DNA from 4 places in the Affinirhizobium helianthi genome. Region 2 is predicted to be linked to each of the others. Evidence: riboswitches for the same ligand, from Rfam matches in the RefSeq annotation. Region 2 holds a riboswitch; each other region holds the start of a gene.
The links. A riboswitch is a leader RNA that binds a small molecule or an ion and turns the genes downstream of it on or off. The one in region 2 is predicted to bind cobalamin.

Region 1 (7,362 bases), on a different contig from region 2:
TCCGGGCCGATCTCATAGGCGTCCTGAAAATATTCGACATTGTCGTTCGTCAAATAGGCTGCTGGGTAATAGACGCGGCCTATTTTGCCTTCCTTGCGGATCTCGATCTTCGAGACAATCGGGTGGATCGAAGAGGTTGAGTGGTTGATATAGGAAATTGACCCGGTTGGCGGGACGGCTTGCAGATTCTGGTTATAGAGGCCTCCGGACATGACAGCATCCTTCAGCTCCAGCCAGTCTTGCCGTGTCGGAATATGAATGCCAGCTTTTTCGAAAAGCGCGGCAACCTTTTGCGTCACGGGCTTCCATGTGCGCTCGGTGTATTTGTTAAAATATTCCCCGGAGGCATATTTCGAGGTTTCGAAGCCTTTGAAGCGTCTCCCCTTCTCCACGGCCAGCCTGTTGGACGCCTTCAATGCGTGATAGGTGACGGTATAGAAGTAGATATTGGTGAAATCGATCCCCTCCTCCGAGCCATAGAAGATACGCTCGCGGGCGAGATATCCATGAAGGTTCATCTGCCCGAGCCCGATAGCGTGGCTATCGTCGTTGCCCTTTGCGATTGACGGGACTGAAGCAATGTTGCTCATTTCAGAAACCGCAGTCAGCGCCCGTATTGCGGTCTCGACCGTCTTGCCGAAGTCCGGTGAGTCCATGGCAGAGGCAATATTCAGTGAGCCCAGATTGCAGGAGATATCCTTGCCGGCCTCCCCGTATGACAGATCTTCATTGAGGCGGCTCGCCTCGCTGACCTGTAAGATCTCCGAGCACAGATTGCTCATGGAGATACGACCGGCGATCGGGTTTTCCCGGTTCACCGTGTCTTCGAACATGATGTAGGGATAGCCGCTTTCGAACTGAATCTCGGCGATGACCTGAAAGAAGTCGCGGGCCTTGATCTTCTTTTTGCGGATGCGGGCATCCTCCACCATCTCGCGGTATTTCTCCGTCACCGAAATCTCGGTGAATGGTACCCCATAGACCCGCTCTACGTCGTGCGGCGAGAACAGATACATATCCTCGTTGTGTTTCGCCAGTTCGAACGCGATGTCTGGAATGACGACGCCGAGGGACAGCGTTTTTATGCGGATCTTTTCGTCCGCGTTTTCCCGCTTGGTATCGAGGAACCGCATGATGTCCGGGTGATGGGCATGAAGATAGACCGCACCGGCACCCTGTCTCGCGCCAAGTTGGTTGGCATAGGAGAAGGCATCTTCCAGCATCTTCATCACTGGGACTACGCCTGAGGACTGGTTCTCGATTTGCTTGATGGGAGCGCCCATTTCGCGCAGGTTCGTCAGAGACAGGGCAACGCCCCCTCCCCGCTTGGAGAGCTGCAGCGCCGAGTTGATCGCTCGGCCGATGCTTTCCATGTTGTCTTCGACGCGAAGCAGGAAGCAGGATACAAGCTCGCCGCGGCTCTTCTTACCCGCATTGAGGAAGGTGGGCGTCGCCGGTTGAAAGCGACCGGAAATGATTTCCTCCACGAGTTCACGCGCAAGCTGCTCATTGCCGCGTGCAAGTGTGAGCGCCACCATGCAGACCCGGTCTTCGTAGCGCTCCAGATAGCGTTTCCCGTCAAAAGTTTTCAGTGTGTAGCTGGTGTAGTATTTGAACGCGCCGAGGAAGGTCGGGAACCGAAATTTCTTTGCGTAGGCTACGTCGAAGAGGTCGCGCACGAAGTTGAACGAATACTGATCGAGCACCTCACGCTCGTAATACCCTTCCGTTACAAGGTAGTCTATTTTCTCTCTAAGGTTGTGAAAGAAGACGGTGTTCTGATTGACGTGGCTGAGGAAATATTGCCTTGCTGCCATGCGATCCTTGTCGAACTGGATCTTTCCCTCGTCGTCATAGAGGTTCAGCATGGCGTTCAGCGCGTGATAATCAAGCGTGTCCTCGGTTGAGGCGCTCGTTTTCGTGGTGGTCAGCGTGTCCAAAATCGTTCCAGTCCCTGTCTCACGGCGATGACGTCCTCTTCGGTACCGAGAAGCTCGAACCGGTAGAGAAGCGGGACGCCGCATTTGTCGGCGATGATCTTTCCGGCGCGCCCATAGGCCACGCCGAAATTGGTATTGCCTGCCGCGATGACGCCGCGGATGAGGCTTCGGTTATGGGCATTGTTGAGGAAGTGGATGACGGGCTTCGGCACAGCGCCCTTGTCCCCTCCCCCGCCATAGGTTGGGCTGACGAGGACATAGGGATCATTCACCAGCGGCGGAGTGGCGGCTGCATCCAGCGGCAGACGCAGAGCGTGCGTAGCAAGCTTGTCCACGAAGCGGCGGGTGTTTTCCGAACGACTGGAGAAGTAGACGAGAGCGCCCATCACCGAACTTTCAGGCAAGCGCGCTGATCATATCCGGCCGGAAGCCAGCCCAGTGTTGATCGCCAGCGATGACGACAGGCACCTGACGGTAGCCGAGTTCCTGCACCAAGGCCAATGCTGCCCCGTTCTCGGAAACATCAATGATCGTATAGTCGATACCCTGGCGGTCCAGGGCGCGGGTGGTTGCTGTGCATTGAACGCAGGCTGGCTTGGAGTAGACAGTGATCGACATGGGATACCTCTAAAGAAAATGGGCGCAAGGAAACGCTGTCGGACCGACCTGGGCCCAACGCGCAGAGAAGCGACGTGAAGAAAGTGAAGCGAGCAACCTCAGTCGTAACGACTAAGGATCAGCAATAATCTGTAATGGTGTATTCATGGCCTTCACCCCGAAGCAGACATATGGCGGGTGAGCAGGACGGCTCAGGACCGGGGTTCATCCGGACGCATTAAACCGCACCCTGCCTGGCACCCCGCCGGCGGACGTATCGATCGAGGCAGGTCTCCTGGCTCACGGGTCGCTGCACCTGCTCCGCCTTCCCGGTTTCACCCAGTGGCATGATAGAGCAAGCACTCGCCGTTCACAGTTGCGGGGGCAGCCTCGGCTTCGCGAACATCATGTTCGCTACCGAATTCCCGTCTTAGCTCATCGATTCCAGTCGAATCCATGAGAACCTCGAACGCTACATATTGTAGACAAGGTTAAATCTGCGTCAATATCTGTTGTGTGTCTGTCTTGAATTCACCGGGGATAACTTTGCGATGGGCGATCGGGCTGTCACTCAGAAGGAACAGTTTTGGTCTCGATCCAGGTTGCCTACGATGGTCAGCGCGGTCATTCCGTGTAGGCCCCTCACCTGGCCGCTGACGTTATTTGGGTGGGCATGGACGATTGCGTGTTCCTCGTGCCACTGCGGCGCGGGATGATGATCCCGCCTGCACTCTCTCCGCGCTTGGTGTTGAGTATCGCACAGCTACCGCATTTGGTGATGACGTTTCGCGCTGCTGACTGACGATGGCGCGTATCTTGCGAAACAGGAATTGATAAATCCTGACAGCTGTCAGGGTTCCCTCACCTCTCCCGGCCTGACAGCTGTCAGAGTTTTGCGCCCGGCTTCCGGCCTGAACTGCAACAAGTATGGACGCCGCACTACCTAAAAACTGTCAATTGACCGACCGAGCCAGCACAGTTACGCCGGGATAGGGAAGAGGATTGTTGCAGGCGGAAGCTTGCGGCAGGTCATTGAGGAGGAGGTTATCTACAATGCGCCAGCTTTACTTTGCGCTCAGTTCATCCTTTGCCGCCTTGCCTCGAGCCCTTTGATCCGAAGCATTCCATTGAAGAATTTTCTCTGGAGGAATAACATGGAAGAAGTCGCGGCATTTCGTTCGGAACACGATCTCCTTGGGGATCGCGATGTGCCGATGGAAGCCTATTACGGTGTTCATACCTTGCGCGCCGTTGAAAACTTCCAGATCTCCGGGCAACGTCTTTGCGATGCACCTGATCTGATCATCGCGCTTGCGGCCATCAAGGAAGCCGCAGCCCAGGCCAATATGGATCTCGGACTGCTTGGGCCAACTCAGGGCAACGCAATCATTGCGGCGTGCCGCGAGATTCGAGACGGCGCGCTGCATGATCAATTCGTCGTCGATCTCATCCAGGGCGGCGCCGGAACCTCCACCAATATGAACGCCAATGAAGTCATTGCAAATCGCGCGCTAGAGATTCTTGGCCACCGCCGCGGTGAATACACGCATCTTCACCCGAATGAGCATGTCAATCTCAGTCAGTCCACCAACGATGTCTATCCAACGGCGCTGAAGCTGGCAGCCTGGGCCGGTATTCATCGCCTTCTGCGTTCCATGGGAGATCTGCGTCTGGCCTTTGCCGAAAAGGCTGGTGAATTCTCCGAAATTCTGAAGATGGGGCGCACCCAGTTGCAGGATGCCGTGCCCATGACGTTGGGGCAGGAATTTGGAACCTATGCTCTGATGCTTGCGGAAGACGAGGCGCGCCTGTCCGAGGCAGCGCAGCTGATCCGGGAGATCAACCTCGGCGCCACCGCAATTGGTACCGGCATTACCGCGCATCCAGATTATGCTGCACGTGTCAGGGATCGCCTCTCCGAAGTCGTTGGCTTTGACCTCTTGACCTCGCCCGATCTGGTGGAGGCGACGCAGGATTGCGGTGCCTTTGTTCAGCTCTCCGGTGTTCTGAAGCGGGTTGCGGTCAAGCTGTCAAAAACCTGCAACGATCTGCGCCTCTTGTCGTCCGGGCCGCGCGCCGGGTTCAATGAAATCAATCTTCCTGCTCGTCAGGCCGGTTCCTCCATCATGCCGGGAAAGGTTAACCCGGTGATCCCGGAAGTGGTCAATCAGGTTGCATTCGAAGTGATTGGCAATGACGTAACCATCACCATGGCGGCTGAGGCCGGGCAGTTGCAGTTGAATGCCTTTGAGCCGATTATCTTCTACAGCCTGTCCAGATCCATTGCGCATCTCACCGCAGCATGTGGCACGCTGGAGAAAAACTGCGTGCGTGGTATTACGGCGAACAAGGAAAGGCTCCGCGATATGGTGGAGCACTCCATCGGTATCGTCACAGCGCTCAACCCTTACATCGGCTATCGCAATGCGACGGAGATTGCTCTTGAGGCGCACCGAAGTGGACGCGGAGTCTACGAACTGGTGCTGGAAAAGGGTTTGATGTCAAAGGATCGCTTGGATGCCGTTCTGCGTCCGGAAACCCTGACAAAGCCGCAGCCGCTCATTTTGGCGGAAACCGCATGAGGCGCTGATCTCCGGTCCTTGCCGGGCGGGAGAGGTTTTGCCCGGCAAGTGACTGCAAAAATGGGCTTCGTGGCAAGATCGCCAGCGGGCCGCAGTGCATCAGCCATCGGTCTTGCGGACATGTTTTGGTTCCTGTTTCCCTGGCCGCACATACCTATCACCCAAACATTGCATCCATGGCAAAAGGTTGATCCTTTGCGCTTGACCGCTCAGGCCGCAGTAATCCAATCGACAGATGTCATCAGGTGGTTTAAATCTGATTTTCCGATATACATCAATGGTGCTGAGACGACCATATGACGCCTAACTTCCTGTTGATTGATGCCGAGAAGGACTTCGATGTCTTGAAGGCTGCCGCTTCGCCTGTGCGTGTTCAGATCCTGAAGATCCTGCATGAGGCTGACGGTCTCAACGTAAACGAAATCGCAGACCGTCTTCAGCAGCCGCAATCATCGATTTCCTCAAGTATTACAATATTGGAAGAGGCTGGGCTTGTACGGACGGAGACGCGCAAAGCCCGCAAGGGCAGCCAGAAAATATGCTTTGCCACCTATGACGAACTGATTATTTCCTTCCACAAGGCGGAGCAGGCGGCAGATGCCAATCTGATTGCTGTCTCTATGCCCCTTGGGCTCTATACCCAAAGCTCAGTGACAGCACCTTGTGGGATCTGTTCGCCGGAAGGCATTATCGGGCTCCTGGATGTGCCCGATACTTTCATGGATCCAGACAGGATGAAGGCCGCCCTTCTGTGGTTCACCTCGGGTTATGTAGAGTATCAATTTCCCAATAACGCGAAAATACAAGGGCGAAACATCGAAGAAATGGAATTTTCGATGGAAGTCAGTTCCGAGGTTCCCGGTACTCATAGCAACTGGCCGTCGGATATTACACTATCGGTCAATGGCATTGAACTCGGAGACTGGACATCGCCGGGAGATTTTGGCGACAAAAGGGGGCTCTACACGCCGGATTGGTGGAAATTGTCTGGTTCCCAGTACGGTATGTTGAAGACCTGGCGCATCACACATGATGGCAGTTACGTCGATGGTACAAGGATTTCAGGCGTTTCGTTGAAAGATCTGGATCTGTCTTCGCACAGGTCGATCCGTTTGCGCATCGAAGTCAAGCAGGATGCGCGCCATCCGGGCGGGCTCAATATCTTCGGACGTGGCTTTGGGAATTACGATCAGGAGATCCTCCTTCGCCTGAGAACGTCAGGCTGACGCCCTGATCCAAAAGTATGATTTTCACCGTTGACATACGATATTCCTCCTATAACAATATCATAATATCTGGTTCATATCGAATTGTATGATACAGATTGTAAGGGAGGAATTCTATGAAAGCGCGTGTTTCCGTCCACCGGGACTTCCGGATTGGGCGCATTGATGATCGTCTTTATTCTGCTTTTATCGAGCATATGGGTCGCGCGATCTATGGCGGCATCTATGAACCCGGCCATCCCCAGGCCGACGACAACGGCTTTCGCAAAGATGTTCTGAAGTTTGTTCAGGATCTCAAGATACCGGCGATCCGCTATCCGGGTGGAAATTTCGTTTCCGCCTATCGTTGGGAAGACGGGATCGGCCCGCGCGATCAAAGACCGATCCGCCTGGATCTGGCCTGGCGCTCGAAGGAAACGAACCAGATTGGCATCAACGAGTTCGCCGAATGGGCAAACATGGCTGGCATCGAGATGATGCTGGCGGTCAATCTGGGCTCCCGCGGGCTGGATGATGCACGCAACTTCCTTGAATATGTCAATTTCCCCGGCGGCACGGCCCTCAGCGATCTGCGCCGCAGCCACGGCGCTATCGAGCCGCATGGGGTGAAGATGTGGTGCCTTGGCAACGAGATGGACGGTCCATGGCAGATCGGCCACAAGACGGCGGTCGAATATGGCAGGCTTGCCAATGAGACCGCGAAAGCCTTCAAGGGTTTTGACCCGAGCATCGAGGCGATTGTCTGCGGCAGTTCGAACGATCGCATGCCAACCTATCCCGAATGGGAACGTGAGGTTCTGGAAGAGTGCTACGAGAATGTCGATCACATCTCCCTGCACAAATATTTCGGCAACAACAGCCGCGATACGCTGAACTATTTCGGCAAGATCGAGGAGACCGGGCGCTACATCCAGACCATTGGCGGTGTCATCGACTACGTCAAGGCCAAGAAACGCGCCAAGAATGACGTCGGTATCTGCTTCGATGAATGGAATGTCTGGTATCACATACGCGAGG
Region 2 (7,362 bases):
GACCACCCCGATGGGCAGGATCTGCGGTGCAATGATGATGCGGGAGACGATATCTGCGACCACCATGAACAGGGCACCCGCGAGGGCACAGGCAGGCAAAAGCCGCAAGTGCTGTGGCCCGGTCACAAAACGGACCGCATGAGGAATGACAAGGCCGACGAAGCCAATTGCACCAACGATGCTGACAAGCGTGGCGGTCATGAGTGCCGTTGCCAGCAACAGCAATACCCGCACACGGCGAACCGGAATACCGAGAGAGCGGGCCGCATCCTCCCCGAATGTGAAGGCATCCAGCGCCCGTGAGTGCCAGAGGCAAACCAGCAGCCCACCGCTGACAACGGCTGCGGCTGCGGCCACATCTGGCCAGCGCACGCCGGAAAAACTGCCAAGCAACCAGAACATGACGCTGCGTGCCTGCTCAGCATTGGCAGAGGTGGAGACGATATAGGATGTCAGGGCACTGAATAACTGGGAGGCCGCCACCCCCGCCAGAATCGTGCGGTCCGCCGACTGCCTGCCTCGGGTCAACATGATTACAAAGAGAAATGCGATGAGGGCACCACAAAAGGCGCCGAAGGATAGAGAAATCGTCCCGGCTCCTACGCCAAGCAGCATTACGGCGACCGCCCCGGTTGAGGCCCCGGCAGAAATGCCCAGCACATAGGGTTCTGCCAGAGCATTGCGCAGAAGCGATTGGAGAATGGCACCGGATAGCGCCAGCCCGGCGCCGCAGAATGTTGCCAACAAAGCGCGGGACAATCGATAATCCCAGATTACCGCCTCCTGAATGCGCGGAACCGGGATCTGCGTCAAGCCGAGGCGATTGGTGATTGCAGCCGCTACGTTTGCCAGCGGCATGGTCATCTCTCCCACCGCGACGGCGGATAGAATGGCAATGGCAAGCGCGATCATCACCATGACGGCACAGACCACTGCCAATCCGGTTTTACCGCGCCTCATGGCTCACCCCGCCCGATGGACGGGGTGCAGAAAAAGGTGCGAAACTCGCCGGCCACCTCAGTTCTCCAAACCGAACTGATTGATCGCCTTTGCCAACACCTCGATTCCATCGATAGTGCGGATTGTCGGGTTCATGGATTGTGCATCCATCATCACGAAACGCTTTGCCTTGACGGCCGTCATCTGACTGGTGACAGGATCGGACTGGAGGAACTGCAGCTTCACAGCCGGGTCGTCTGCTGGAAAACGCCTGCGGTCCATGGTTGCGATGACAATGACGGCCGGATCTGCCTGTGCAATGGTTTCCCATCCCACGAGCGGCCATTCTTCCTCGGTCGCGACAACATTGCTTGCGCCGATGCTCTTCAGGATATAGGCGGGGGCGCTGTTTTTGCCCGCAATGAACGCATCGCCCTTCGTTTCCTTGCTGGAGAACCAGAAGACGATAGGCAGGTTTTTGGCCTTTGCCCCGGCAATGCTGGCTGTCGCGGCCGCTTCACGCGCCTTCAGTTCCGCAATCAGCGCCTGTCCCCGGTCTTCGACGTCGAATATCTTCGAAAGCTCATCGATTTCACGATAGATGAGATCCATCGTGAATAGCTCTTTCCGCACGCCATCCCCGCCATCGACATTCGTTTTCGCTACGCAATCCGCTGGCGAAATATAGGTATTGATGCCGATGTCTTGGAATTGCTCTCGTTTGCCGACAGAACCCATCGGACCGATATGCCACTCGAACTCCGCAGCAACCAGATCCGGCTCCAGCCCGACAACGGATTCGAAGCTGGGATCGTTATCGGCAAGACGCTTGATGCCTGCATTGACCTGAGAAAACTGAGGAAGCACAGGCCCAACCCAGACTGCAGTGCCTGCAACCTTATCCGCAAGCCCCAGCGAGTAAAGTACTTCCGTCATGCCCTGACCGATCGATACGATCTTGGCAGGCGCTTTCTCGAAAGTGACCTTTCGTCCGCAATTTTCGACCGTCAGAGGATACTGGGTGGAACCAGCAAAAGCCCAGCTGGGCAAAGCCGCAACAAAAGCGGCAATCAGCGCGATTTTCATGTCCTGTCCTTTGAATGCTTGGGTTCATGGGCAGGAGCGTACAGTGCCGTTTCTTCGGCATGCACAAACATGGCGTGCGAAATCATCGCATGCGACATCGAATTCTCTCCCTGCCGGAGCCCCTCGTCCGGTGTTGGTTGGTCTGGCCACGGCAGGTCTCCTGACTTGCGGCTCGAGCGCAACCCCATCCCTTCCCGATCCAAGATCAGTGGTCACAATGAGGCGCTTGCCGCTTACAGTTGCGAGGGCAGTCCCGGAATGGGTTCTTGCGAACCTGCACCGTGTTCCCTTTTCATCTGCGAATGCAGAACCGTAGCAACGCACTGATAGGGATGCAAAGATGGCTTGTCCAGACGCTTTCGCGCCTGGATTGAAGATTAAACTTGCCTTCTTCATTCAATACTTTTTCTCTCGGGTTGACCGGGATAGGAACACAAGCAGACGGGATAAGAGCTTATGAAACATCGAGATTTACTGATAAGCCTTTTCAATGCTGCGGTTCAGGCGGCAGAACCCGCCAAAGGGATGGCGAGGTTTCTCCCCTCACCCCCGGCAAGCGGAAGAACAGTGGTCATTGGCGCTGGCAAAGGTGCAGCGCAAATGGCAGCAGCTCTGGAGAGCTTGTGGCCCTCACCGCTGGAAGGCGTGGTTGTCACCCGTTACGGCTATGGCTGCAAGACTCGCAACATTGAAGTGCTGGAAGCTGCCCATCCCGTACCCGACACAGCAGGGCTGCACGCGACAGAGCGACTTTTTGCAGCCATTTCCTCGCTGGGGCCTGACGATCTGGTCATTGCCCTGATCTGCGGCGGCGGCTCAGCCTTGCTACCAGCGCCACCGGTGGGCCTCTCTCTCGCCGATGAAATTGCGCTCAACGAGGTCCTGCTCGCTTCCGGGGCACCAATTTCGGTGATGAACACGGTTCGCAAACACGTATCGCGCATCAAGGGAGGCAGGCTGGCGGCGGCAACCCGGGCAAAGGTCGTAAGCCTCATCGTGTCAGATATTCCAGGCGACAATGCCGCCCATGTCGCGTCCGGGCCAACGGTTCCAGACCCCTCTACCCGGGAGGAGGCGCTCGCTCTTGTCGATCATTTCGGTCTTCACCTGCCAGACAACGTCATGGCGCATCTTCGCTCCCCTGCAGCGGAGGCTCCAGGACCGGAGGATCCTGCCTTTCAACGCAACGCACATCATATCATCGCCTCGGCAGGCATATCTCTGGAAGCTGCGGCTTCTATCGCTGAAGCAAAAGGATACACGCCCTATCTTCTTTCCGATTCAATGGAGGGGGAAAGCCGTGATATCGCGCTTGCTCACGCCGCTCTCGTCCGTGAAACGATCGGCAAGAACCGCCCGTTTCGGCGCCCCGCCGTCTTGTTGTCGGGCGGCGAGACAACAGTAACGCTGCGAACGAAGAGCGGAAAGGGTGGCCGCAACAGCGAATTTGCCCTGGCTCTGGCGCTGGCATTGGAAGGTCAAAGTTTCTGCGCACTTGCCGCCGATACGGACGGTATCGACGGATTTGGCGATCATGCTGGCGCATTTTGCGATGGTACGACAGCAACACGCCTGAGACGCCTCGGCCTCGATGGAAGACAGAGGCTCGCGCAAAACGACAGCTTCACGGCATTCGAAGCACTTGGTGATCTGTTCGTGACGGGACCAACTGGCACGAATGTCAACGATTTCCGCGCGATCGTCATCGACTGAACAGGGGATCGTTGCGCTTTCCACCACCGGCGATGAAACTGCAAGGCGACGGTCTTCCCTATGCTGGCCGTTTATGTCCTGGTCACGATACAGATCAATTCCCGTGCTCGACGACTGTCCGGATAGAACCCTCGAAGGAAAGAGAGTGCTGGTGGTGGCAGGCAGGCAAGACCCGCTCCGGGGAAAGAGCGTGCAGCTTCACGAGAAGCTGGCATCCTGTGGAGCGACGGTCACGTCTGCGGATCTTCCAGCAGATCACCGGCTGGTGGACGAAGATGCCGGGATCGTCAGGCAATGGCTGCACTCCATCGACCTGTAGTCTGCTTTGCTCATGGCTGAACTGAAAAGGGCCGCCTGCGAGTGGGCGACCCTTTTGCTCTATCCTGGCATCTCTCGTTCAAGCGACACCGCGACGTACTTTAAGTGTTGTTCTCGCTTTGGCGAACTTCGCGCTCTGCCTTTTCCTTGGTTGCGCTTGTCGAGCCTTCATTGGCGTGCGCGTCCGGGCCAGCAGTGATGACACCCCGGTGAGGATTATCACTGTGCGGATTATCCTGATCTGACTGTGGCTTCTTCTGGTCGTTGCTCATCCAAAACTCCTCGGTTTCGGTCCCTCAACGATCCGTCTCGCCACTTGGTTCCCCGGATATGGTCTTGGCGTCATACGATCGAAATTGCGCGCCGGATGGCTTGCTCCTTTGCGGGTTGCCTTATGTTGGGCAGCGCCACGCCGCTCCCGCCCCTGGCGCCTGTAGCCGAGTCAATAAAAAAGCCTCTCCCGATGGGCGGCGGGAGAGGCTGCTTAAAACGCTGGATGAACGATCCGATTAGATCAGATCGAAACGATCCGCGTTCATCACCTTGGTCCAGACGGCAACGAAGTCCCTAACGAACTTTTCCTTGGCGTCGTCCTGCGCATAAACTTCTGCATAGGCGCGAAGAACCGAGTTGGAACCGAATACCAGATCCACGCGGGTGGCCGTGTGCTTGACGGCACCGGACTTGCGATCGCGGATCTCGTAAGTGTTGCTGCCGGTTGGAACCCAGCTGTATGCCATGTCGGTCAAGGTGACGAAGAAGTCATTCGTCAAGGTGCCGGCACGGTCGGTAAACACGCCGTGCTGCGTGCCGCCGAAATTGGTTCCCAGCACACGCATGCCGCCAATCAGGACGGTCATTTCATGCGCAGTGAGACCGAGGAGCTGTGCGCGATCCAGGAGGATTTCTTCCGGGCTGACGACATAGTCCTTCTTCACGAAGTTACGGAAACCATCAGCCAGTGGCTCCAGCGGAGCGAAGCTATCGGCATCAGTCTGTTGCGCCGTCGCATCGCCACGACCGGGTGCGAAGGGAACCTCAATGGCAAAGCCTGCTGCCTTGGCAGCCTGCTCGACACCATAGGAACCAGCCAGAACGATCACATCGGCTACGCTTGCACCTGCTTCTGCTGCAATCGGCTCAAGAACCGAGAGAACCTTTGCCAGACGCTCGGGTTCGTTCGCGACCCAGTCCTTCTGCGGAGCGAGACGGATGCGTGCACCATTGGCACCACCACGCATATCGGAGCCGCGATAGGTGCGGGCGCTATCCCAGGCAGTGGCAACCATGTCCGAGATCGTCAGACCCGATGCAGCAATCTTCGCCTTGACGGCGGCGACATCATAATCCTTGCGGCCAACGGGAACCGGATCCTGCCAGATCAGGTCTTCCTTCGGCACGTCCGGACCGATCCAGCGCGCCTTCGGTCCCATGTCGCGATGGGTCAGTTTGAACCAGGCGCGAGCGAAGGTTTCCGAGAAGTAGTTCGGGTCCGCCATGAACTTCTGGCAGATGGCGTTGTAGGCCGGATCGACCTTCATGGCCATGTCTGCGTCCGTCATCATCGGCATGCAGCGGATCGAGGGGTCCTCGACATCCACCGGCATGTCTTCTTCCTTGATGCTGACAGGCTTCCACTGCCAGGCACCGGCCGGGGACTTGGTGAGTTCCCAGTCATGACCGAACAGCATGTCGAAATAGCCCATGTCCCACTTGGTCGGGTTGGTGGTCCATGCACCTTCAATGCCGCTCACCACGGTATCGCGGCCAATGCCGCGGCCCTTGGTGTTCATCCAGCCCAGGCCCTGGAATTCCGCGCCAGCCGCTTCCGGATCGGCGCTCAAGTTCGCCGCGTCACCGTTACCATGCGATTTACCGATGGTGTGGCCGCCTGCAGTCAGGGCAACGGTTTCTTCATCGTTCATTGCCATGCGGGCGAAGGTTTCGCGGATCTGAGCAGCTGTCTTCAGCGGGTCAGGATTGCCGTTCACGCCCTCCGGGTTCACATAGATGAGACCCATCTGCACTGCTGCCAGCGGGTTTTCCATGGTTTCCGGCTTGGCAACATCTTCGTAACGGTTGTCGGAAGGCGCGAGCCACTCCTTTTCCGAACCCCAGTAGATGTCCTTTTCAGGATGCCAGATATCTTCGCGACCGAAGGCGAAGCCATAGGTCTTCAGGCCTGCGACTTCGTAGGCAATCGTGCCCGACAGCACCATAAGGTCCGCCCAGGAAATCTTGTTGCCGTACTTCTTCTTGATCGGCCACAACAGACGGCGGCCCTTATCCGTATTGACGTTGTCCGGCCAGCTGTTCAAAGGCGCAAAACGCTGGTTACCGGTGCCTGCACCGCCACGCCCGTCTGCGAGACGGTAGGAACCGGCAGCATGCCAGGCAACGCGGGCAAACATGCCGACATAGCTACCCCAATCGGCCGGCCACCAATCCTGGCTCTCGTTCATCAGAGCGCGCAGATCGTTCTTCAACGCTTCGACATCAAGCTTCTTCAGCTCTTCACGGTAGTTGAAGTCCTTGCCGAGCGGATTGGTCTTGGTATCGTGCTGATGCAGAATGTCGAGGTTCAGCGCATTGGGCCACCAGTCCATTACGGACTTGCCGGTTGCCGTGTTGCCGCCGTGCATGACCGGACATTTGCCAGCCGAATTTGTTTTGTGTGCGTCCATAGCGTCCTCCGACGAGCTTAAATCAAGCTTGAATTCACAGATTGTACGAACTTCAAATGGTTGGCCGCATCGTGGCGGCAGACAACGTCATCAAGAACTTCTTTCACGAGGCACCGCTACCAAACGAGTTCCATAAATTCCAATTGTATATTCTAACCGGTGCGATATGGTGAGATTATGAATGGTCTGACGATGAAGCACCTGCGCTATTTCGAAGCGCTTTCCCGTTTGAGGCACTTCGGACGTGCTGCAGAGGCATCCGCCATTTCGCAACCTGCCCTTTCGGTGCAGATCCGGGAACTGGAAGAATTGATCGGCGCACCTTTGGTCGAGCGCGGCAGCCGACAAATCCGGCTGACCGGCCTCGGAGAAGAATTTGCGGAGCGCGCGCGCACCATATTGCATCTCGTTGACGACCTGGGAGACCTTGCCCGTAATGCAACCGGCCCCTTGCGGGGACGGCTGCGGCTTGGGGTCATTCCAACCGTGGCGCCCTATCTTTTGCCAGAGGTCATCAAGACCCTTACCCTCAACTATCCTGGCCTGGATCCGCGCCCGCGTGAGGCCATCACACAGCGTCTGATAGAAGACCTGATGGAAGGGCGCCTGGATCTCGCCATTG
Region 3 (7,362 bases), on a different contig from region 2:
GCGCCTCCAGCATCTCCCGGTGCGCGGCAGCGGATTGCACTTCCATGTAGCAGGTTTCAGGCGTTGCCCAGACCCTGTCGCTTAGCTCCAGAAACACCTCCCTCTTCTGATCGATCCTGTCGAAAACCTCGGGAAGGTTATGGCTGAATGAGGACATGGAAATTCACCTGTTCATGGCATTGCGAAGCGCCAACCTAGCGAAAAGCAGCCAGCACGCCAAGCTTTGTTCACTTTTCAGCTCTGCCAGTTTTTTGAGCAGAGGACCGCACCTAATCGCTCCCACTCGCCTTCGGACGGCAAGCCAAAACGCAGAAATTGCGGCCGCTCCGAAAAGCGCCGCACCAGAATTCCAGCCTTTCCAAGCACCTGATGGATTTCGCTCGCCTGTTCATGCCGGGCATAGCGGAACAGGGTGGTGCCGCTGACAACCGGCAAATCCGCCTGTGCCAGAAGTCCATCCAGCCTCTCGGCCTCCTGCCTGAGACGCAGGCGCATGTTCTTTTGCCAGACCTGATCGGCCAGCGCTTGCCTGCCGATGTGAAGTGTGGGGCCGGGAATGGCCCAGGGACCGAGAAGATGACGCACATGCTGTGCATGATCGGGCGATGCCACGGCAAAGCCAAGCCGAATGCCGGCGAGACCGAAAAACTTGCCGAAGGATCGCAACACAGCCAGACCCGGATGAACCTGCGCCACCAGCGAAGAGGGCTCGTCCATCACATCGCGGAAAGCCTCATCGACCAGCAGAAGCCCGCCCTTTTTCGCCAGACTGTGCGAGAGCGCCAGCAGCCTCTCATCGGCAATCATCCGTCCATCCGGGTTGTTGGGATTGACCACCACAGCGAGATCCGCAGCCTCAAGCGCGTCAGGATCGCTCGCCTCTACGGTTTGAAAGCCGAGCATGCGTGCCGTTTTTGCGTGCTCGGCATAGGTGGGAGAGAGAATGGCGGCGGTGAGGCTGCTTCGGTCCCGACCGGAAAAGACGCTTTCCACGAGCATGGGCAGAAAAAGATGCGTTCCTGGCGCGGCTGCAACATGGTCGCCGGACTTTGCGCCATAGGCCCGTGCAGCAATCGCGCAAAGATCGCGAAGCTCCGATGGATCGGGAAGCCGTGAGAAAGCAGTGGCGGGCACCGGGGAATAAGCATAAGAATGCGGATTGACACCGGTGGAAAGATCGATCCAGGGCTGCGGCGCATCGGTAAATGCGAGCGCCGCCCGCGAAAGGGAGCCGCCGTGTTCGATCGTATTTCCTTCCAGCTTGTCCATTGCACTCACCATGGCTTTTTCAATCGCGTTCCTTGCCCTGCTTATTGAACGGATCTTCGGCTATCCGCAATGGCTTCTCGCCCGGATCGGCCATCCGGTCATGTGGATCGGCGGGCTTATCTCGGCTCTGGAGAAGCGGTACAACGATCAAAGCACCAACTTTGAAACCCGCCGCCGCAACGGGTTGATCTGCTTCATCTTGCTTCTTGCATTGACCTTCGCAGTGTCCGGCATCATCGAAAGCAGCCTCCTCTGGCTGCCGTTTGGCTTCGTGCTGGTGGCCATGCTGGGTTCCAGCCTTCTGGCGCAAAAAAGCCTCGAAGAACACGTGGAAGCCGTGGCAACCGGACTTGAAAAAGGTGGGCTTGCAGCGGGGCGACAGGCGGTTGCGATGATTGTGGGGCGTGACCCGGACCAGCTGGATGAGGCGGGAGTTTCACGTGCAGCCATCGAAAGCCTTGCCGAGAATTTTTCCGATGGCATCACCGCGCCCGCTTTGTGGCTGGGTCTGGCGGGGCTGGCAGGGGGCGCTGCCTACAAGGCCACGAATACAGCCGACAGCATGATTGGCCACAAGAACGAACGCTATCACGCCTATGGCTGGGCAGCGGCGCGTTTCGATGATCTGGTCAACCTGCCCGCTTCCCGCCTCACCGCCCTTCTCTTTGTGGCCGCAGCCTTCACCACACCCGGAGCATCGGCAGCAAAAGCCTGGGAAGCGGTGAAACGGGATGCTTCCCGGCACAAATCCCCCAATGCCGGCTGGCCGGAAGCCGCCATGGCTGGCGCCCTGGGCCTCGCGCTGGCAGGGCCGCGCGTCTATGGCGGCACGCTGGTGGACGATCACTTCATGGGTGAAGGTGGACGGCGCGAGGCAACTGCTGCCGATATTCGCCGCGCGCTTTCGCTTGCCCGGACGGCTGATCTCCTCTTGCTCATTCTGTTCGGCCTGGTCGCGGCGGTTCCTACCGCGCTACTCTAAGCAGGGCATCGAGATCCAGATGCTTTTCCAGATGCGCGGCCAATAGCTCCAACACATCCTCAACCCCCTGCTCATAGTCGATCCGCGACGCGGTTCCGCCAAGGCGGGTGAGCCAGGCAGACCTTTGCCCATCATCGGCAAAAAGCCCGTGCACATAGGTTCCGGAAACGAGACCTGAGGCGGAAACCGCACCTTCCGGGCGCTCATGAATGGTTGCGAAAGGTCGAGCGCAGTCCACACCCTCGGTCTGCCCGACATGCATTTCATAGCCGGAGAAAGAAATGCCGTCGCTGGTGGTGCCGGACACGGCCTCAAGACGCTTATCTCCAGTCAGCCGCGTGTCGACATTCAGTAGTCCGAGACCTTCCTCAACCGCACCGGCCGGACCTTCGATACCATCCGGGTCAGCCACCGTCTTTCCCAGCATCTGATAGCCGCCGCAAAGGCCGATAACCGGCTTTCCCTGCCGCACATGGGCTTTGATATCGATATCAAAACCTGCGGATTTCAGGGCCTGAAGATCGCTGATCGTGGCCTTGGAGCCAAGCAGAAGCACGAGGTCCGCATCGTTGGGCAATGCATTGCCGGGGCGAACACGGATCAGTTCCACATCCGGTTCCGCATCCAGTGGATCGAGATCATCAAAGTTGGAAACATGCGGCAGGATTGGCACCGCAATTTTGATCTTTGCCCCTGCCTTTCGCGTGGGCTGCGAATTCAGAGCCAGCGCATCCTCCGCCGGCAGCCTTGAGGCGTGGGAAAAGTGCGGCAGAAGGCCGATGGGGCTCCACCCGGTAAAGCCTTCAATCATCCGCATGCCTTCATCGAAGAGGCTGGGATCGCCCCGGAAGCGATTGACGATAAAGCCCTCGATCATCGCGGCATCGTGGCGATCAAGAACGGCCTTGGTGCCAGCGATACTGGCGATGACACCACCTCGATCGATATCGCCAATCAGGATAACCGGCACGTCAGCCGCGCGGGCAAAGCCCATATTGGCAATGTCATTGCGGCGCAGATTGACCTCGGAGGCGCTGCCTGCCCCTTCCACCAGCACCAGATCGGCGCGATCCTTCAAATGCGCGAAGCTTTCCAGCACACGCGGCATGAGGCCCGCCTTGATTTGCTGATATTCTGCGGCACGGGCATTCCCCTCCACCTTGCCCTGCACGACCAGCTGTGCGCCGACTTCGCTTTGCGGCTTCAAGAGCACCGGGTTCATGTGAACCGAAAGTGGCACGCGAGCGGCACGCGCCTGCAACGCCTGCGCACGCCCGATTTCGCCGCCATCTACCGTGACAGCCGCATTGTTCGACATGTTCTGCGGCTTGAAGGGCAGGATGCGCAAACCCCGGTTCAGGAAGGCACGCGCCAGCCCGGCCACGATCAGCGACTTGCCGACATCGGAACCGGTTCCCTGAAACATCAGGGCTTTGGCTTGTCCTCCAGCCATCAAAACTCGATCCCGGCCTGCGCCTTTACCCCTGCCTTGAAGTGGTGCTTCACCAGCGTCATCTCGGTGACCATGTCCGCCACCTCAATCAACGCAGGCTTGGCGTTACGCCCCGTGACGATGACATGCAGATCCGGGCGGCGGGCAGTAAGGTCCAGCACGACCTTTTCCAGATCGAGATATTCATAGCGAAGTGCGATGTTCAGCTCGTCCAGAATAACAAGGCCCACATCCGGAAGCGCCATCATCTCCAACGCCTTTTCCCAGGCGCGTTCAGCGGCGGCAACATCGCGTTTCAGATCCTGCGTATCCCAGGTGAAGCCCTCACCCATCGTATGCCAGATCACGCGATCACCGAAAGCGTCCAGCGCCACCCGCTCGCCCGTATCCCAGGCACCCTTGATGAACTGCACGATGGCAATCTTGCGGCCATGGCCAAGCATCCGCAGGCCCAGACCGAAAGCCGCCGTGGACTTGCCCTTTCCGGGACCCGTATTGACGATCAGAAGACCCTTCTCGATGGTTTTCGATGCCACTTCCGCATCCTGAACCGCCTTGCGATTGGCCATTTTGCGCCGATGCCGCTCGGCTTCGCTCTCATCGATTTCCTTCATCGGCCTTGCCTCGCATCCGCATTGTCAGAGCGCGGGACTATAGCCAAACGCGGCCTCACGACAATGGCCCACCGAAACTGCCGCACCTAGCGGCATTGACATGTCGTCATTCAACCGCATAGTGAAGATGACGGTCTTTCCCCGGCAACGGGGGGAGCTAAGAGGGAACGTGGTGCGGCGCCTCGCCTAAACCACGGCTGCCCCCGCAACTGTAAGCGGCCCCCGCACATTCTGCGGGAAACCCTGCGCATCATGCCACTGAAGACAATTCGGGAAGGTAGCGCCGGGTATGAACCGCGAGCCAGGAGACCTGCCGTCTGACGAATGGTCCAACCGGGCGGGGTGCTCCGGCAGGGATAGTATCAATGGCACGCAGGCCTCTGGCTGCGCGCGCCTGCACCCCACGGCTATTTTTGGAAAAAGGGGTGCGTCTTGGATTTCCAGTCGCAATGTCAGTCTGACGAACCTGTTGCCGCTCAACCGCGAGTGATTATCCATGTCTGCGAAACCTGCCGCAGCGGGACGGAAGCAAGCGATGGACCGCGCGACGGCGCGCGTCTCGCAGATCAGACGGCATCACTGGCACAGGCCGGTATCGCCGTGGTGCCTGTTGCCTGTCTTGCCAATTGCAAACGCGCCTTGAGCGCCTGCATCCAGCGCGTGGATGGCTGGTCCTATGTTTTTGGCGAGCTTGGCCTGGATGCCAGCCCCGACCTCATCGAAGGTGCGCGTCTTCTCGCCAGTTCTGCCGATGGACTGATGCCGTGGAAGGGCCGACCGGATTGCCTGAAGCGCGGCATGATCGCCCGCATCCCACCCATTCCCACTCAATTTCCGAAGATTTGAAGGACCGATTTCATGACCAATACCCTCTCCCGCATTCCCTGCACCGTTGTGACCGGTTTCCTCGGAGCCGGAAAAACGACGCTGCTGCGCCATGCGTTGGAAAACATCAAGGGCAAGAGGCTTGCGGTGATTGTCAACGAGTTCGGCGATGTCGGCATCGATGGCGAAATCCTGAAAAGCTGCGGCATCGAGAACTGCCCGGAAGACAATATCATCGAACTGGCCAATGGCTGCATCTGCTGCACGGTGGCGGATGATTTCGTACCCGCCATCGACAAGATCCTCGCCATGGAGCCCAAGGTCGATCACATCCTGATCGAAACCTCGGGCCTGGCACTGCCGAAGCCGCTGGTGCAGGCGTTCCAATGGCCGGGCGTGAAAAGCCGCGTGACGGTGGATGGCGTGGTGGCCGTGGTGGACGGCCTGGCGCTGGCTGAAGGCCGCGTCGCAGACGATCTGGAAGCTCTGGCTGCCCAGCGCGCCGAGGATCAGTCTCTCGACCATGACGATCCGGTGGAGGAAGTTTTCGAAGACCAGATTGCCTGCGCCGATCTTGTCATCCTGACCAAATCCGACCTGCTTTCCGCCGAAGACCTCGCCAAGGCGCATCAGCATGTGGAAGCGCATCTTCCGCGCGCGGTGAGGATTGTGAACGCGCAGAATGGCGAAATCGACCCGGCAATCTTCATCGGTCTTGGCCTGGCGGTCGAAGACGATATCGAGAACCGCAAGACACATCACGACGACGAGCTGGACCACGAGCACGACGATTTTGACAGTTTTGTTCTGGATATTCCGGCCATTGCAAGCCCGGACGAACTGAGCAACCGCATTGCGAAGGTCACGGAAGCCGAAAAAGTGCTGCGGATCAAGGGCTATGTAGAGGTGGCGGGCAAGCCCATGCGCCTTCTGGTGCAGGCGGTCGGTCCCCGCGTGAACCATTATTTCGACCGCCCCTGGAACGCCAGCGAGGCGCGACGTTCGCGTCTGGTGATCATTGGTGAAAAGGGCATCGACGCGGAAAAAATCGGAAAGCTCCTGGCCGCCTGATGCATATTCTCGCCGCCACATCCTCGTCCCTGGACGATCTCATAGAGCCGGTCGATCTGAACCAGACGCCGGGGGATGTGGTGGTGCTATCCTTTTCCGATAGCGACCTGAACGGCATTGCCTCGGCTTGGGACCGTAATCCCTCAAAAGGCGACTTGAGCCTTCGCCTTGCTCAACTGAGCGATCTTCGACACCCCATGTCCATCGATCTCTGGATCGATAAAGTCGCGAGCCACGCCAGAGTGCTGCTTGTGCGCATTCTCGGCGGCTATGACCGCTGGCGCTACGGCGTGGACGAACTGGCGCGGAAAGCAAAAGAACGAAACATCTGTCTGATCCTGCTGCCGGGAGAATGCAGCGAAAACGACGACCGGCTGGCAGAGGCTTCCACCGTGGATGCCGCTGACATTGCCCTCTTCCTCTCCTATTTCCGCGAAGGTGGGCCCGGCAATCTGACAAAACTCGTTAGCCGGCTTGTTGCGAAAGCCAGACGGGAAGAACAGTCGGCGGAGCAAGCGGCAAACATTCCCCGCTGGGGCTTTTATCGGCCCGGACAGGGCGTGGTGACGCGCGAGACAGCGCTGATCGGACAACCCGGTCGCCGCCTCGTTCCGCTGATTTTCTATCGCTCCATGCTGCTGGCGGACGATGTTGAACCCATCGATGCGCTGACGCAAAGCCTTGAACAGCGCGGTATAGCCGTTCTGCCCGTTTTCGTTCCTGGATTGAAGGAGCGCGAGCTTCTGGCCACACTCCAGCGCGAGCTTCAGGCGCTCAACCCTGCCGCCGTGATCACGGCGACCGCCTTTGCCAGCCAAGCCGATCTTGATGGTCAGACGCTTTTCGATCACCTCGCCGTTCCGGTTTTCCAGGCGGTGATTGCCACGACCAAGCGAAAAGCGTGGCAAGAAAACCAACGTGGACTTGGGCCGTCTGATCTCGCCATGCACGTGGTTCTGCCGGAACTGGATGGCCGTCTCCTTTCCGGCATCATTTCGTTCAAGGCAGAGCGTGAAGCTGCTGCAGATTATGGCTTTGCCGGCTTTTCCAATCGACCAGAGCCAGATCGCGTGGATGCGGTCGCTGCCCGGATCGAAAAACATCTTGCCCTTTATGCCACGCCACCTGCAGAGCGCCAGATCACGATT
Region 4 (7,362 bases), on a different contig from region 2:
GGTTTAGAGAACCACGGTAGAGCATGTAAATTGCCACGACAAAAACGAGGGCGGCGAAAAGCGTATTTAGTACGCCCTTACGTGCGGAGAGATGCTTTGCACTCAAAGACCCGACGAAGCCGCCGAACGCACCACCCGCAACGAAGAGAAGGCCCAGAGGCCAATCCACGAACCCCGAAAATGCATAGTTCACAGTGGTCGTAAGGCCGAAGGCCGTGACGGCGACGAGTGAGGAGCCGATGGCGAACAGGATCGGCATTCCCGTGGAAGCGACCAGACCGGGCACGATAAGGAAGCCGCCACCAATACCGAAAAAGCCGGAAAACAGGCCGGTCACGCCACCGAACCCCACGACCTTGCTGACATTCTCACGCGAGCATTGCGCACCGGGATTACCTTCCATTCCGCGCTTGCGAAACATGAGGCTGGCGACGAGCAGCATGAGCAAAGCAAACAGCATCAAGAGCTTCTGCCCATCCACCATCTTGCCGAAAGACGATCCGAAATAGGCCCCGATGATGCCGGCAACGCTGTATATGCCAGCGCAGCGCCATTTAACGTGCCCCGCGCGCGCATGACCCACAAGATTGGTCAGCGCACTTGCAGAGACAGCGAAGGCGCTCGTGCCGATGGCAATGTGCGCGTTCGGTACGCCGACGAAATACACCATCAACGGCACGGCCAATATGGAGCCACCGCCGCCGAACATGCCCAGCGTGAAGCCGACAAGTCCACCCGAAAAGGCTCCCAGCAGATATTGCAACGGCTCCAGATGCATCATGATGACGCCCTGACGCGGGCCTGAGCGGCAGATCCACGACGTTCGAACAGAACATGATGGACGAACATCCCGGCAAGCATGGCAGCGACGAAAATGGCGATTTCCCAGCGGCCAAAGATCAAGCCAGCAATGGCGGGACCGGGACAAAGCCCCACAAGCCCCCAACCCAAGCCAAACAAGGCCGATCCGCCCGCCAGCTTGGCATCGATGACGCGACTTGCCGGAACATGGAACTGCTTGTCAAAGAGCGGCGCCTGCCGCTTTGCCGTGATGCGATAAGCAATTGCTGAGGGAATAAGAGCGCCCCCCATGACGAAGGCCAAGGCTGGGTTCCAGTTGCCGGTGATATCCAGAAAGGCAAGAACGACCGCCGGATTGCTCATCCCCGACAGGACAAGGCCTGCCCCGAAAAGTGCGCCTGCCAGGAGCGCGGCCATGAGTCGAGTGTTCATACCACGCCTCCAAGAAGATGTTGAACCACGAAGACCGTCAGCATTGCCGTCAGCATGAAGATCGCCGTGGCAACCAAAGAACGGGGAGACAGGCGTGCGAGGCCGCAGACGCCGTGACCACTTGTGCATCCCGATCCGAGGCGCGTGCCGAAACCGACGATAAGCCCACTGACGATCAGTATGGGAAGCGAGGATGTAACCACCACCTCAGGCCAGCCGAGAAGAAGCGAAAGGACAAAGGCGCCAGCCAGGATTCCTCCCAGAAAGCTCCAGGCCAGACTGCGGCTGGAGGCATTTCCCAGATAGGACGCGGAGGCAACAAGGCCAGAAATGCCGGCAATGCGCCCATTCAGCAGCAGATAAAGTCCAGCCGATGTGCCAATAAGCAGACCACCCGCAAAAGGCAAAAGGAAAGATGACATTGACATAAGCTGTTCTCGTCAGATCACGTTGATCGGTATTTTCAGGTATTGCACACCGTTATCTTCAGCAGGAGGCAACTTGCCGCCGCGCATGTTGACCTGGACGGATGGCAGGATCAGCTTGGGCATATCGAGCTTGGCGTCCCGCGCGTTGCGCATGGCAACGAACTCATCTTCGGACACACCGTCATGAACATGAATGTTTCCGGCTCGCTGTGCTGCGATTGTGGTCTCCCATGCATAGTCGTCACGACCCGGCGCCTTGTAATCGTGGCAAAGGAATAGCCTGGCCTCACCCGGCAGCTGCATCAGACGCTGGATGGAGCGAAACAACATACGGGCATCGCCACCCGGAAAATCGCACCGCGCCGTGCCGTAATCCGGCATGAACAATGTATCGCCTGGGAAAACCGCATCGCCGATTACATAAGCCAGGCATGCTGGCGTGTGCCCGGGTACATGCAAGACTGTGGCCTGCAGCGAGCCGATGGCAAAACGATCGCCGTCTTGAAAAAGATGATCAAACTGGCTGCCATCCCGCTCAAACTCGGTTCCGGCGTTGAAAATCTTGCCAAATACCTGCTGGACCCGAATGATATCCCTGCCGATGGCCAACTGCCCGCCGAGCTCCATCTGCAGAAGGGGCGCTGCCGAAAGATGGTCGGCATGGGCATGGGTCTCCAGCAGCCATTGCACTTCCAGGTTTTCGCTTTTCACGTAATCAATCAGCGCCCGCGCTGATTCATTCGTCGTTCTGCCTGCTGCCGGATCATAATCAAGGACACTGTCAATAATGGCGCAGGCTTGCGAATCCGGATCGCGAACGACGTGACTGATCGTAAACGTCGCCGGATCGAAGAATGACTTCACGATTGGTCGGGGCTGCGCGCCAGCAAGGGCGCTCTCGATGATTTCTGCTGCATGTGAAACTGCTGGGTCTGACATATCGACACCCTCCGTTCATAACAACATATACATACTTACTGTAAATATGCAATAGTGGTGCGCCCGACGGAATCGGGCTATGCCTTAGACGCCGACCTTCAAGGGAGAGAATACCGTGGCTGACGGAATACCAGCGCCCGCGCTTTGCTTGCATGATCCAGCGCCAGCCTTCACCGCCCGCTCCACGCAAGGGCCGATTTCGCTCTCGTCCTATCGCGGAAAATGGGTTTTGCTGTTTTCGCATCCGGCGGACTTCACGTCCGTTTGCACCAGCGAATTCCTCGCATTTGCAAGGGCAGAGCAGGAATTCGCGCGGTTGGATTGCGCCTTGCTTGGCCTCTCTGTCGATAGTCTTTATGCGCATCTCGCATGGCTGAAAGACATTGAAGAAAAGTTTGGCATCAAGATTGGATTCCCCCTGATCGAAGATTCCTCGATGGTCATTGCACGCGCCTACGGCATGCTGGATGCCAATGCCGGAGGCAGCGGAACGGTGCGCGGCAGTTTCGTTATCGATCCGGTCGGGGTTATCCGCGCGATCGTCTGGTATCCCATGAATGTGGGCCGATCCGTCGCGGAGCTGCTGCGCCTTGTCGAGGCGCTCCAGACCGCTGAGCGAGAGCAGGCTTTAACGCCGGAAGGCTGGAAGCCGGGCGAAGCGCTGATGGAGCCCGCTGCAACACGCTTTGACCAGGCTGGCCCGTTGAAGACAGGCGAAACCTGGTACTATCGGGAGCGACAAAAATGACGCCTCCATCTCTGCCACTTGAGCAAATGTTGGAGAAATCGGCCGAAGCTGCCGAGTTTCTCCGACTTTTTTCAACACAAAGCCGGTTGATGCTGCTGTGCTTCATTTCGCAGAAAGAGCGATCTGTGGGCGAGATACAGGAGGAACTGGCATTCAAGCAGCCAGCCCTCTCCCAGCAGTTAGCGGAATTGCGGCAGGCTGGCGTTGTGCGAACCCGCCGTGAGTCGCGCCAGATTTTCTACTCCATTGCGGATGAACGGGTAGACGCCGTGCTTCAGACATTGCTGAAGCTATTCTGCCCTCCCCCCACTTCCCATTCGAAGCAGGGAGAAGCAAAAGCGGCATCAAGCCCAGCACCTCACCCACTCGGTGAAATGGCGCAATGGGCCATTATCGATGCATCAGAGCAGAACTCATCCTGACCGGATCAGGCCGCCTGATGCAGTCTGCGTGTAAACAGCGCGCCGCGGGTCCACTGAGAGAAGGCCTTGGCCGCAGCCAATACCGCCAGATCAATGACAGGTTCGATCAGCACGACGCTCATGTAGGCTATGCCGAAGCTTGAGATCTCGGCGAAGTTCTCCACGGTGAAGCCGTGGCCATAAAGTGCCCAGAAGGCGACCCAGACTACGATGCCGCCCTGATAGCTGGCCGAGAGAAGAAAAGCCTGGGCGTATTTCACATCCACATAGGCAGTTTTGGCCGGAATGATCCGCCGCGCAAGAAGCGCGATGCCCCACAGCGGGACCAGAAGCGTTGTTACATTCATGCCGTATTGCGGCAAATCGAAAGGTGCGAAGAAAAGGCCCTGAATCAGCAATCCTGCAGCAAGGCCGATAGAGGCCGCCCCTGCGCCAAACATCAGAAACAGTGTCGATCCAAGAATGAGATGCACCTCGGAAACGCCGACCGGATGATGGGGAAGGATCTCGAAGAAACTGAACACAAGGCCGGTTGTCAGCACGCTCCGGCAGATAAAAGGCAGCACGCCCCCTTCTTCCCGCAGGCTCACATGGACCAGTTTTGCCGCAAGGCCGAAAGCAGCCGCGGCTGTGGCATAGCTCAATAGGATTTTGGCGCCATCGACGACGCCGGGTTCGATATGCATGTTGACCTCCCCGCGCCCACCGCGCGGCTGGATGATGAAAGTGAGCCGAAGCCCGTGAACGATGGCAGGTCTCCTGACTTGCGGCAGCGCTCAGCTCGCCTTCCCAGCCTCAAAGAAGAATTTGGCCAGTGGCATTAAGAACCGAACTTCCGCTTACAGTTGCGGGGGCAGTTGTGGAATCGACCGTATATCAGTCTCACCACATTCCCTTTTCATCCGACGGGAATACCCGGCGGAACCATCGCCCCCAAGCTAAGCGGGAAAGACAGGCAAAGGCAATTCGGCTTTTGGTGGAGTCACAACAAAAGCGCGCAGTGCATGGAAAGAGGGCCGTTCTCCCATCGGCCTATGTTACCCAGCCAAGGCGCTCGGCCAGCGTGTAGAGAACGAATATCCCGCAGATCAGCAAACCGCAGAACACGGCAAAAGAGCCCAAATCCTTCGCGTGACGCCCGGTCAGGGAATATTCGGGCGAGACCCGGTCCACCAGCTCCTCCACCGCCGTGTTCAAGGCTTCCAGCGCCAGAACGAAGAGGAAAAGGCAAGTCAGGATCACGATCTTCAGAGCCCCCGCGCCAATGGCAAGAAACAGCGCGAGAGCGCCTGCAAATGCCAAAAGCTCATGGCGAAAGGCCGCCTCCCGCCAAAGCCGCCGGAAGCCCCCATAAGAATAGCGTTGAGCCGCCAGGAGATGGCGGATGCCATCGACTTTCTCCGGTGGAAGATCAGGACCGTGCATTCTTTTCGACTCACAGCTCGAATGGATCTCGAGTGAGGGGGTGGGTAGCGCGGTGCTCCAACTGACGATGCCGAGACAATCTTCACCAGTATTCGCGTACGCATCCTGACCCAGCAAGCGCACAAAGGAAAGTGCCCTCTCTTACGCATGGTTCTGCGCGCAGGATCTGAAACAAACCCGAAAAAGGCGGGTTGAGCAACTGGCGAGATTTGAACCGCCTGCCTTGCCTTTACGTGGACCGGGTTGTGGCAACTTCTTCGCCAAGGCTAGAGACAGATCCTTCGATCTCTCCTCGCATCTCGGCGTGCCATTGCCACAAGATCGCTCGATCAACGGTTCTGCCTTACGTACAACGGTGGGTGTGCCGCACAGCCTCAACCTTCCCGATAATAATAGCTGTAGCCATTGATGGCTGGCGCACCACCAAGGTGGGCATAGAGCACCTTTGATCCGGCGGGGAAAAAGCCTCTGCGAACCAGGTCGATCATGCCCTGCATGGATTTCCCCTCATAGACGGGGTCGGTGATCATTGCCTCGGTGCGAGCCGCAAGACGAATAGCCTCATTCGTCTCGTCCGACGGAACACCATAGGCCGGATAGGCGTAATCGGGGTTGATGACGATTTCATCCTCACGCACCTTGCGGCCAAGCTCTACCAGTTTGGAGGTCTTATCGACAATTGAACGAACCTGCGCCCTCGTCTGCTCTGGCGTTCCGGATGCATCGATACCGATGACACGATCGGCCCGGTTCTGCGCCGCAAAGCCAACGATCATGCCTGCCTGGGTAGAGCCAGTGACAACGCAAACGATAATGTAGTCAAACGTATAGCCGAGCGCCTTCTCCTGCTCCGCGACCTCCTCGGCGAAGCCGATATAGCCGAGCGCCCCGTATTTATGCACGGATGCGCCAGCGGGGATGGGATAGGGTTTGCCACCAGCATCTTTGACCGATTGGATGGCATCTTCCCAGCTTTTGCGAATACCGATGTCGAACCCGTCATCCACAAGACGCGAATCCGCCCCCATCAGCCGGGTCATCAGAATATTGCCGACGCGGTCATAAACAGCATCGTAATGTGGTACCCATTTTTCCTGAATAACAACGCATTTCATACCGATCTTTGCCGCTGTCGCAGCCACCATGCGGGTGTGGTTCGATTGAACGCCCCCAATGGAAACAAGTGTGTCCGCCCCCGAGGCCAGTGCATCAGGCACAATGTATTCAAGCTTGCGCAGCTTGTTTCCACCCATGGCAAGGCCGGAATTGCAATCATCCCGTTTTGCGAAGATCTGCACCTTATCGCCCAGAGCCTGGCTGAGCCGAGGCAGATGTTCGATGGGAGTTGGGCCAAAGGTCAGCGGATAGCGTTCGAATTTCGCGAGAAGGGACATGACGGCCTCCGAGGTTGTGCGTGATGAATTCACTCGCAAAAGCTAGCCGAATAGTCTTGAAAGGTGCTCTCAAAATCGGGAGATGAAATGGCACCTGACTTCAAACATAATGAGAAAATGTTGTCATCGATTCATCATAGGCCGCCCAAATGGAAGAATCTTCCAAACCATCTCTCGATCGTATTGATCTTCGCATTCTGCGCACGCTTCAGACCGATGGGCGCCTGACGAATGCCGAACTCGCATCCCGCGTGAATGTCAGCCCGGCAACTTGCCACCGGCGAACGCAACGCCTGTTTGATGAGGGCTTCATCACCGGAGTCCGGGCCGAAATTGCACCCATGCCCGTCGGGCTTGGCGCTCTTGTCATGGTGGGCGTGGTGCTGGACCGTTCGACACCGGAAAGTTTCGCGGCATTCGAAGGAGCCGTCCTTGAACTGAAGGAGGTGCTCGACTGCAATCTTGTTGCAGGCGACTTCGATTACCTGCTCAAGATCCGCGTGCGCGATATGGCCGATTTCAACAAGCTGCACGGCAACAAGCTCATCGCGCTGCCAGGTGTGCGACAAACACGGACGTTCTTCGTGATGAAGAACGTCAAGGACAATGCAAGATTGCCGTTCTGAACGCCCGCCTTCAGGGAGGCGGGTCGGGCATCAAGAAGTCACGGCAAAGAGATCGCTGAGCCAAGCCATCTGGCGGCGCTCTTGGAAGCTCTGTCCGCCTTCATGATTGTTGAACTCGTATTCAACTATCGATTTCGGCCCTGCATA

Region 1: it holds a riboswitch for cobalamin, as region 2 does, so the genes downstream of both, nrdH (glutaredoxin-like protein NrdH) here and ACFSE1_RS08520 (ABC transporter substrate-binding protein) in region 2, are expected to answer to the same signal.
Region 3: it holds a riboswitch for cobalamin, as region 2 does, so the genes downstream of both, ACFSE1_RS12340 (DUF1636 family protein) here and ACFSE1_RS08520 (ABC transporter substrate-binding protein) in region 2, are expected to answer to the same signal.
Region 4: it holds a riboswitch for cobalamin, as region 2 does, so the genes downstream of both, ACFSE1_RS05865 (energy-coupling factor ABC transporter permease) here and ACFSE1_RS08520 (ABC transporter substrate-binding protein) in region 2, are expected to answer to the same signal.

What each region holds. Positions count from the first base shown of each region.
Region 1 is NZ_JBHUEQ010000035.1:82,773-90,134, reverse strand. Features, by position in the region: gene nrdE (class 1b ribonucleoside-diphosphate reductase subunit alpha) at 1-1,940, opposite strand, end outside; gene nrdI (class Ib ribonucleoside-diphosphate reductase assembly flavoprotein NrdI) at 1,928-2,326, opposite strand; gene nrdH (glutaredoxin-like protein NrdH) at 2,337-2,558, opposite strand; cobalamin riboswitch at 2,806-3,020, opposite strand; gene aspA (aspartate ammonia-lyase) at 3,692-5,119, shown strand; gene ACFSE1_RS17980 (ArsR/SmtB family transcription factor) at 5,416-6,345, shown strand; gene arfA (arabinosylfuranosidase ArfA) at 6,462-7,362, shown strand, end outside.
Region 2 is NZ_JBHUEQ010000015.1:183,345-190,706, reverse strand. Features, by position in the region: gene ACFSE1_RS08525 (FecCD family ABC transporter permease) at 1-960, opposite strand, end outside; gene ACFSE1_RS08520 (ABC transporter substrate-binding protein) at 1,018-2,025, opposite strand; cobalamin riboswitch at 2,159-2,355, opposite strand; gene ACFSE1_RS08515 (glycerate kinase type-2 family protein) at 2,482-3,738, shown strand; gene ACFSE1_RS08510 (hypothetical protein) at 3,929-4,057, shown strand; gene ACFSE1_RS08505 (hypothetical protein) at 4,158-4,328, opposite strand; gene katG (catalase/peroxidase HPI) at 4,566-6,740, opposite strand; gene ACFSE1_RS08495 (hydrogen peroxide-inducible genes activator) at 6,918-7,362, shown strand, end outside.
Region 3 is NZ_JBHUEQ010000023.1:31,063-38,424, reverse strand. Features, by position in the region: gene ACFSE1_RS12365 (M20 family metallopeptidase) at 1-157, opposite strand, end outside; gene cobD (threonine-phosphate decarboxylase CobD) at 235-1,281, opposite strand; gene cbiB (adenosylcobinamide-phosphate synthase CbiB) at 1,280-2,251, shown strand; gene ACFSE1_RS12350 (cobyric acid synthase) at 2,235-3,704, opposite strand; gene cobO (cob(I)yrinic acid a,c-diamide adenosyltransferase) at 3,704-4,318, opposite strand; cobalamin riboswitch at 4,433-4,650, shown strand; gene ACFSE1_RS12340 (DUF1636 family protein) at 4,751-5,164, shown strand; gene cobW (cobalamin biosynthesis protein CobW) at 5,177-6,214, shown strand; gene cobN (cobaltochelatase subunit CobN) at 6,214-7,362, shown strand, end outside.
Region 4 is NZ_JBHUEQ010000006.1:164,915-172,276, forward strand. Features, by position in the region: gene ACFSE1_RS05835 (sulfite exporter TauE/SafE family protein) at 1-778, opposite strand, end outside; gene ACFSE1_RS05840 (DUF6691 family protein) at 778-1,233, opposite strand; gene ACFSE1_RS05845 (YeeE/YedE family protein) at 1,230-1,661, opposite strand; gene ACFSE1_RS05850 (MBL fold metallo-hydrolase) at 1,674-2,600, opposite strand; gene ACFSE1_RS05855 (peroxiredoxin) at 2,716-3,348, shown strand; gene ACFSE1_RS05860 (ArsR/SmtB family transcription factor) at 3,345-3,770, shown strand; gene ACFSE1_RS05865 (energy-coupling factor ABC transporter permease) at 3,776-4,456, opposite strand; cobalamin riboswitch at 4,503-4,714, opposite strand; gene ACFSE1_RS05870 (diacylglycerol kinase) at 4,803-5,195, opposite strand; gene ACFSE1_RS05875 (1-aminocyclopropane-1-carboxylate deaminase) at 5,570-6,589, opposite strand; gene ACFSE1_RS05880 (Lrp/AsnC family transcriptional regulator) at 6,739-7,215, shown strand; gene ACFSE1_RS05885 (acetylxylan esterase) at 7,246-7,362, opposite strand, start outside.